DNA from 3 places in the Novosphingobium sp. TK71 genome. Region 3 is predicted to be linked to each of the others. Evidence: riboswitches for the same ligand, from Rfam matches in the RefSeq annotation. Region 3 holds a riboswitch; each other region holds the start of a gene.
What was found. A riboswitch is a leader RNA that binds a small molecule or an ion and turns the genes downstream of it on or off. The one in region 3 is predicted to bind cobalamin.
Positions count from the first base shown of each region.

Region 1 (2,314 bases), 230 kb from region 3:
CGCTAAGATGCTCGATGAAGGTCGTGACGAAATGCTGGCGCGTCTGTTCACCATCGCCGACGATATCAATGCCCGCCTGCCGTTGATCGTCCACCGCCAGTCGCAAGGCATCCTGCTTGCCGGCGATCAGTTCCTCGCCCTCCAGCTTCCATGGCGACCAAAGCGTCTCGGGCTGCGCGAGCCAGGATGGCTTGGGCAAGCTACCGGCGGTCGATGTGGGTAACAGTCTCTTCATATCGGATAACCTTGTGATTTCTTGACTGATCAAAGGACGCAATTGGCCGACCATTGCTGGAGAATGGCTTGGTGTGGTTTGATGAATTGTTCTTCGGCGAACTTACCCTGCTCAATAGCAAGGCGGCTCCGCTCCTCCCGGTCATAGACAATCTGGGTGAGCGAATAGTCCTGATGCTTCAGGCTCGGCTGATAGACCTTACCCGCAGCAGAATTGGCGTTGTAAATCTCGGGCCGGTAGATCTTCTGGAACGTTTCCATTGTGCTGATGGTGCTGATAAGCTCAAGGTTGGTATAGTCGCCGAGCAAGTCGCCGACGAAGTAGAACGCCATCGGCGCGGCGCTATCTCGGGGCATGAAATAGCGAACCTTCAGGCCCATTTTGGCGAAGTACCGATCGGTCGAAGAGAACTCGTCTTGCTGGTATTCGGCGCCCAGGATGGGGTGCTCGTTCTCGGTGCGACGATAGGTCTTGCTGCTTGAGACGCTCAGGCAAATCACCGGCGGCTTTTTGAAGTGCCCCTTGTAGGCATCCGAACGCAGAAAGCTCTTGAAGATCTTGCCGTGCAAGTCGCCGAAGTCATCCGGAATGCCGAATGCCGATTTCCCCTTGTTGTGCTCTGGTAGCAGAACACTGAAATCGTAATCGCGCACGTATGAGGAGAAGTTATTCCCGACGACGCCCTCGCTGCGTTCGCCGGTTTTCTTATCGACAATGCTTGTTTTGAGGATTTCGATCATCGGGAATGCGTTACCGCTACCGGCGGCGTCGACCTTCATTTCAACGGAGATGATATCCAGGGCGACGGCATAACGATCGCCTTCTGGATTATCCCAATGCGCCAAGGCGTTGAAGCGATTGTCGATCATGGCCAGGGCTTTGCGCAGGTTTTCCTGACGGCTTTCCCCTCTGGCCAGATTGGCAAAGTTGGTGGTGACGCGCGTATTATCTGCAGGACGATAATCCTCGTCGAAGCAGATGCTCTTGATACTGAATAGGAAGTCTGGGTTGTTCATGGCTCTGTGTCCTGAATGGCGCGGCGGCCCGCTCGGATTGGGTCTGCAGTTTTCAGTTCGCGGCCAGTGCCAACGCGGCAAAGGACCGCATCTGGCGCCCGCTGCAGGCGCGCAAAATCTCCTTCGGGCCGGCGTGGTGGCCGGTCCGTCATGGTCATTCGCAATGGAAAATCTGATTGGCGCGCGCGCCGCGTCAGGCGGGGATCAGCCCCGCAGACACGGCGCGCCAACGCATTCGTCGGTGCGGGACGGAGCAGAACAGAATTGGAAACATCGACCGATCACCTGCATTTGCCGGGCGAAAGGTCCGAATGAAGAGCGCGCAGGAGGTGCACAGACCCGCATGGCGCCTATGCCACGAAGCCCGCTTCAAGCGCGATCCACCGGAGGAACCCCCGTCCGAGGAAAGTTATGGCGCCGAAGGCAGGTCTCCTGGCTCACGGGTCATCGCTTCAGTCCCGGCCTTCCCGGCTCTATTGCGAAGAGCCAGTGACACGAATTGGGACTTCCGCTCGCCGCTTACAGTTGCGGGGGCAGCGCCGGATTCCGTCCTTTCGAACACCACCGGCTTCCCGTCTTAGCCCCGCCGTCATGCCTGAAGCGGGGAACCTCGACATCGTTGGTTAGAGCACCAGAAGCGGCGAATGTCAAGACTGATATAAAGATATCTTTATATGATTTTCCGAATTTGAGCTCACGTCGCCGGAACCGCAAGGTTCGCAAAATTTGCAGATTTGCAGCGCCCAGTCCGCAAAACTTCGCCTTTTCAGCCATTTTCGCGGGCCGCGAACCATGCGGATAAGGGCGGCATGAACACCGTCTTCCGCAAACCCCTGCCCGGTACAAAGCTCGATTACTTCGACACCCGAGCCGCGATCGACGCCATTCACCCCGGCGCGTACGACACGCTGCCTTATGTCTCGCGCGTGCTTGCCGAACAGCTTGTAAGGCGCTGCGACACGGCACTGCTGAACGATGCGCTGATCCAGATCGTCGGACGCAAGCGGGATCTCGACTTCCCATGGTATCCCGCGCGTGTCGTCTGCCATGACATCCTCGGTCA
Region 1 is NZ_JBSZKA010000001.1:1,381,361-1,383,674, forward strand. It holds gene ACXJ16_RS22105 (methionine synthase) at 1-235, opposite strand, end outside; gene ACXJ16_RS22110 (DUF1852 domain-containing protein) at 265-1,251, opposite strand; cobalamin riboswitch at 1,656-1,879, opposite strand; gene acnD (Fe/S-dependent 2-methylisocitrate dehydratase AcnD) at 2,061-2,314, shown strand, end outside.
Region 1: linked by a shared signal. The riboswitch ahead of ACXJ16_RS22110 (DUF1852 domain-containing protein) and the one ahead of ACXJ16_RS21105 (TonB-dependent receptor) in region 3 are both predicted to bind cobalamin.

Region 2 (2,314 bases), on a different replicon from region 3:
AAGCCCCGAGTACGACCCTTCGGACACCGCGATCAGCGGCCTCTATGTCGGCAGCTTCCTTGACCAGCTGACCACCACGCTCGGCTACAAGACCGATCTCGACTACCGCCTGAGCGCGCGCGAGGGCGGCCCGGTGGACTGGGACTGGACGCATGAGCCGCCCGCCGGACGCAAACAGAACGTCGCCGACGTGACCGCAGACCTCAGCACCGCGATGCGCATCAACCCGCACCTGCGCGTGCTTTCGCTCAACGGCTACTACGACATGGCAACGCCGTTCTTCTCGACCGAGCGCGACCTCAAGCACATGATGCTGGCGCCGGCGCTGCGCCAGAACCTGCAGTTCAAGTACTATCCGGCAGGCCACATGGTCTATCTGAACCCCGAGGCGCTGCACCAGATGCGCCTCGACATGGAGCGCTACTACGCCGAGGGCGCGCGCTGACATCCTCTTGCGGGGCGGCGACGATCCGCCGCCCCGCTCTCCCCCCGATTTCCCTCCATCCCGAACGCCGCGGCGGTGACTGGCGCATGGAGGATTGCCCCCGCCCGCATCGCCCGCTACCAGCGCTTCCGCCCGGATTCGTCTGACGAGCCGGGCGAATGATCGCGTCGGTGCCTCGAAAGAGGCTTAATAGGGAACGCGGTGAGAGGGCTTTGCCGCCTTCGAATCCGAGGCTGTCCCTGCAACTGTAAGCGGCGAGCGCGATGTACATCACGCGGCGGGCAAGGCGCCCATGCCGCAGCCACTGGGCCGGACGCTAAATCCTGCGAGGCCTGGGAAGGCCGTGCATCAAGCGATGACCCGTGAGCCAGGAGACCTGCCGGCGTCCGGTCGCTCTTGCTTTGGTCCAGGGGATGGCCGGGGCACGGTGATTTCTCCGTCTGAGCGACGAACGAGCGGCAGGGGCCGCACGGTGCGCTGAACGGTCGCCTTTCCATGGGCGCCCGGCCGGTCGGTGCGCCGGCCGTTCGCAAACGGCAGTCCCCTGCTTCGGATCGCTGGCGCCCGGCAGGGGAATGAAGATGAATTTCGCAAAGGTTTCGCACGCGGCGCTTGCCGCGGCGCTGGCGCTCGCCTGGAGCACGCCGGTTTTCGCCGGGGAACGCGCCGACGGCGACGGCGAGGACGGCGCCATCGTCGTCACCGGCCAGAGCCTTGAGGAAACGCTGCCGCAGGAACTTTCCCGCTACGGCAACGACATGGCCGTCGTGGAGGGCAGGCAGATTCGCGACAGCGGCGCAGTGGACGTGGTGAAAGCGCTCGATTCGGTGCCCGGCCTCTACATTCGCGGCCGCAACGGGCCGTTCACTTACGTCGATGTCTCGCTGCAGGGTTCGCGCACGCAGGACGTGCTCTGGACGATGGACGGCATCCGGCTGAACAACCGGCTCTACGGCAGTACCTCGCCCAACGACACCCTGCCCGCCAGCATGATCGAGCGGATCGAGGTGCTGCGCGGCGGCGAGAGCCTGTTCTACGGCACCCAGGCCTCGGCCGGGATCATCAACGTGGTGACGCGCGGCTTCACGGACGACTTCAACGGGCAGGTCAACGCCTCGGTCGATTCGTGGGGCGGCACCAGCTTCGACGGCTACCTGCGCGGCGCGGCGGGCGGGCATCGGTTCGTGGCCTATGCCTCGCGCAACCGCTCCGAGGGATACATGCCCTACAGCGCCTACCAGCCCAGCCTTACCGATCGCCGGCTCGGCTACGACTTGTGGTCCGCAGGCCTCAAGTACCAGTACGACCTCGCCCCCGATCTCGCGCTCAATCTCCAGTACCAACACACCGAGGCGAAGCTCGACAACCTTTCGCCCACCCGCATCCGCGAGAGCCGGAACGACCGCAACGAGGAGATCGCCAGCGCCCGGCTGGACTATACCGGCAGCGACACCGTGCAGTTCTTCCTCAAGGGCTATTTCCACGACTGGAAGACCGCCTACATCCAGATCCGCAACTCGCTTCCCGATCACGATCCGCAAGTGATCTACCCGGCAGGCACGTTCTGGGGCTACCGCGACTGGGGCGGTAGCGCGGTGGTCAAGCTGCATCCGCACCGGGGTTTGGAGTACCTGCTGGGCTACGACTTCCAGAACTTCTCCGGCCGGGACGACGTGCTGCTGATCGCGCCGACCAGCGAACAGGTCCACGCCGCCATCGCGCAGATCCGCACGACCGACGAGATATCCTCGAAGGGCCGGATCGCCGCCGGGCTGCGGCATAACCGCACGGACGGCGCAAGGAAGACGATCTGGAACGTCTCGGGCCGCTACGATTTTGCCGAAGCGCTTTATGTGGAGGCGAATGGCG
Region 2 is NZ_CM143962.1:1,509,003-1,511,316, forward strand. It holds gene ACXJ16_RS06935 (S10 family peptidase) at 1-445, shown strand, start outside; cobalamin riboswitch at 599-843, shown strand; gene ACXJ16_RS06940 (TonB-dependent receptor plug domain-containing protein) at 1,027-2,314, shown strand, end outside.
Region 2: linked by a shared signal. The riboswitch ahead of ACXJ16_RS06940 (TonB-dependent receptor plug domain-containing protein) and the one ahead of ACXJ16_RS21105 (TonB-dependent receptor) in region 3 are both predicted to bind cobalamin.

Region 3 (2,314 bases):
CTTCGCCTTCACGTTCGGCTGAGGAGGCGGCGCGCCGTTTCGGCCCGTCATGCGGGGCTCAGCCGTAGGAAGGATCTTCCAGCGCGTTCATCCAGGCGGGACATTCGTTCTCCACGCCGCCACGGAACGAAGCGCTGTTGAAGGACAGGAAATCGTGCGCGGCGTCGCGCGCGGTCATCGATGCGGGGATACGATAGCTGGCGGCAACCGCATCGCCGCAGGTTGCCGTCCATCCGGCGATATCCCGTTCGCGCTGCATCCAGAGCTGGACGAGCCAGAGGAAGTCGTGTCGCTTGTCCTGTATCGTGGGCATCCCTCGGTCCTTCAAGGTTTCGGATGCCCTAGGTTGCACAACGGCTTTATTCCCGCAATATCCGCCACTTGCGGCACAGGCCGGAAAGGGCGCCGCCCCGCCTCGTTATCCGGGAACTGCCGAAGGGCTTGCATGGCCGCTGTCTTGCCGCCAATCGGTCCGGATGCGTATTGCTCTATTCGAACCCGAGATTGCCGGAAACGTCGGCGCCGTGCTGAGGCTTGGCGCGTGCCTGGGCGCGAGCGTGGATATTATCGAGCCGATGGGCTTCGTATGGGACGATCGGCGCGTAAGGCGGGCTGCCATGGACTATATCGACCATGTCACGATTACACGACACGCCAGCTTCGATGCCTTCAGGGCCGATATCGGGCCGAGCAGACTGGTGCTGTTCACGACCAAGAGCAGCCATTCGGCTTATGAATTCGGATTCAGGGTAGACGATGTCCTGCTCTTCGGAAAGGAGAGCGCAGGGGTGCCCCCCTCAGTGGCGGATGTCTGTGATGCGCGCGTGCGCATACCGCTGCGGCCGGAGGTGCGCTCGCTGAATCTCGCCACGTCGGCCGCGCTCGCGCTTGGCGAAGCCCTTCGCCAGACCGCGACTTTGCCGGGGTGACGGTTACCCGGCCCGCTTTCCCGGCCCGCTTTCCCGGCGCAGCGGGCGAAAGCATCGCCGTAACAATACCTCACCTGCCATACACTCTTGAACACATTTCTTGCGTGGGTTAGCGGACTGCAACCGTTTCCTTCTTTCGAAGGCGGCGGGCAAGATCGCGCCGGTGCCTCGAAAGAGGCTTAATAGGGAACGCGGTGAGAGGGCTTCGGCCTTCGAATCCGAGGCTGTCCCTGCAACTGTAAGCGGTGAGCGCGATGCATATCGCGGCAGGCCAAGGAGCCTGGCCGCAGCCACTGGGCCGGACGCTAAATCCTGCGAGGCCTGGGAAGGCCGTGCATCAAGCGATGACCCGCAAGCCAGGAGACCTGCCGGCGTCTGGTCGCTCTCGCTTTGGTCCAGGGGATGGCCGAGGCCCGGTAATTTTTCCGTCTGAGCGACGAACGAGCGGTGGAAGCCGCATCGGTTCGTGTCGCGGTCGCCTCGGGCGTCCGGCCGATGGCGCGTGCCGACCGTCTTGGACGGCACGCTTCCACTCCCAGTCGCAGGCGCCGGGGGAATTGTAATGCAAATCAACACAAAGGCGGCATTCGCCCGCCTCGCCATGGGCGGGATCGTCGCGCTTGCCTCCGTTCCGGCTCTTGCCGGCGAAGTGGCTTCGGACGGGTCGGCTTCGGATGGCGGCAACAGCGAAATCCTGGTTTTCGGCCGGGGAGAGACCAAGATCGGCGAAGCCCATGCCGCCAGCGAAGGCAGCGTGGCAGGCTCCGACCTGCTGGTCCGTCCGCTGCTGCGCGTGGCCGAACTTCTCGAGGCTATTCCCGGCATGGTCGCCGCCCAGCATTCGGGCAGCGGCAAGGCGAACCAGTATTTCCTGCGCGGGTTCAACCTCGATCATGGTAGCGATTTCACGACCTATATCGACGGCGTGCAGATGAACCTGCGGACCCATGGTCATGGGCAGGGGTATCTCGATCTCAACGGTTTGATCCCGGAGATCGTTGCGCGTGAAGACTTCCGCAAAGGGCCTTATCGCGCGGACGGCGGCGATTTCGCCTTGGCGGGCACGGCCTACATGACGACGATCGCCGGCTTCGACCGCCCGTGGGTTTCGCTTGAGGGGGGCTCGTACAGCACCGGCCGTCTTGCAGCGGGCGGCACGATCAAAGGGCTTGGTTCCGGCGATCTTACGGTGGTGGGGCAGGCGAAGCGCTATGACGGGCCGTGGCAGCAGGAGGAGCACCTGCGCCATTATGCGGGCTTTGCGAAGTACAGCATGCCGCTGGGCGAAGGTGCGCTCCAGGCTTCGCTTCATGCCTACCACGCGACATGGCGTCCAACCGAGCAGATTCCCGAGCGGATCGTCGGTTCCGACATATGCGCCGACG
Region 3 is NZ_JBSZKA010000001.1:1,146,391-1,148,704, reverse strand. It holds gene ACXJ16_RS21120 (cytochrome c biogenesis protein DipZ) at 1-22, shown strand, start outside; gene ACXJ16_RS21115 (hypothetical protein) at 59-313, opposite strand; gene ACXJ16_RS21110 (tRNA (cytidine(34)-2'-O)-methyltransferase) at 477-929, shown strand; cobalamin riboswitch at 1,074-1,316, shown strand; gene ACXJ16_RS21105 (TonB-dependent receptor) at 1,492-2,314, shown strand, end outside.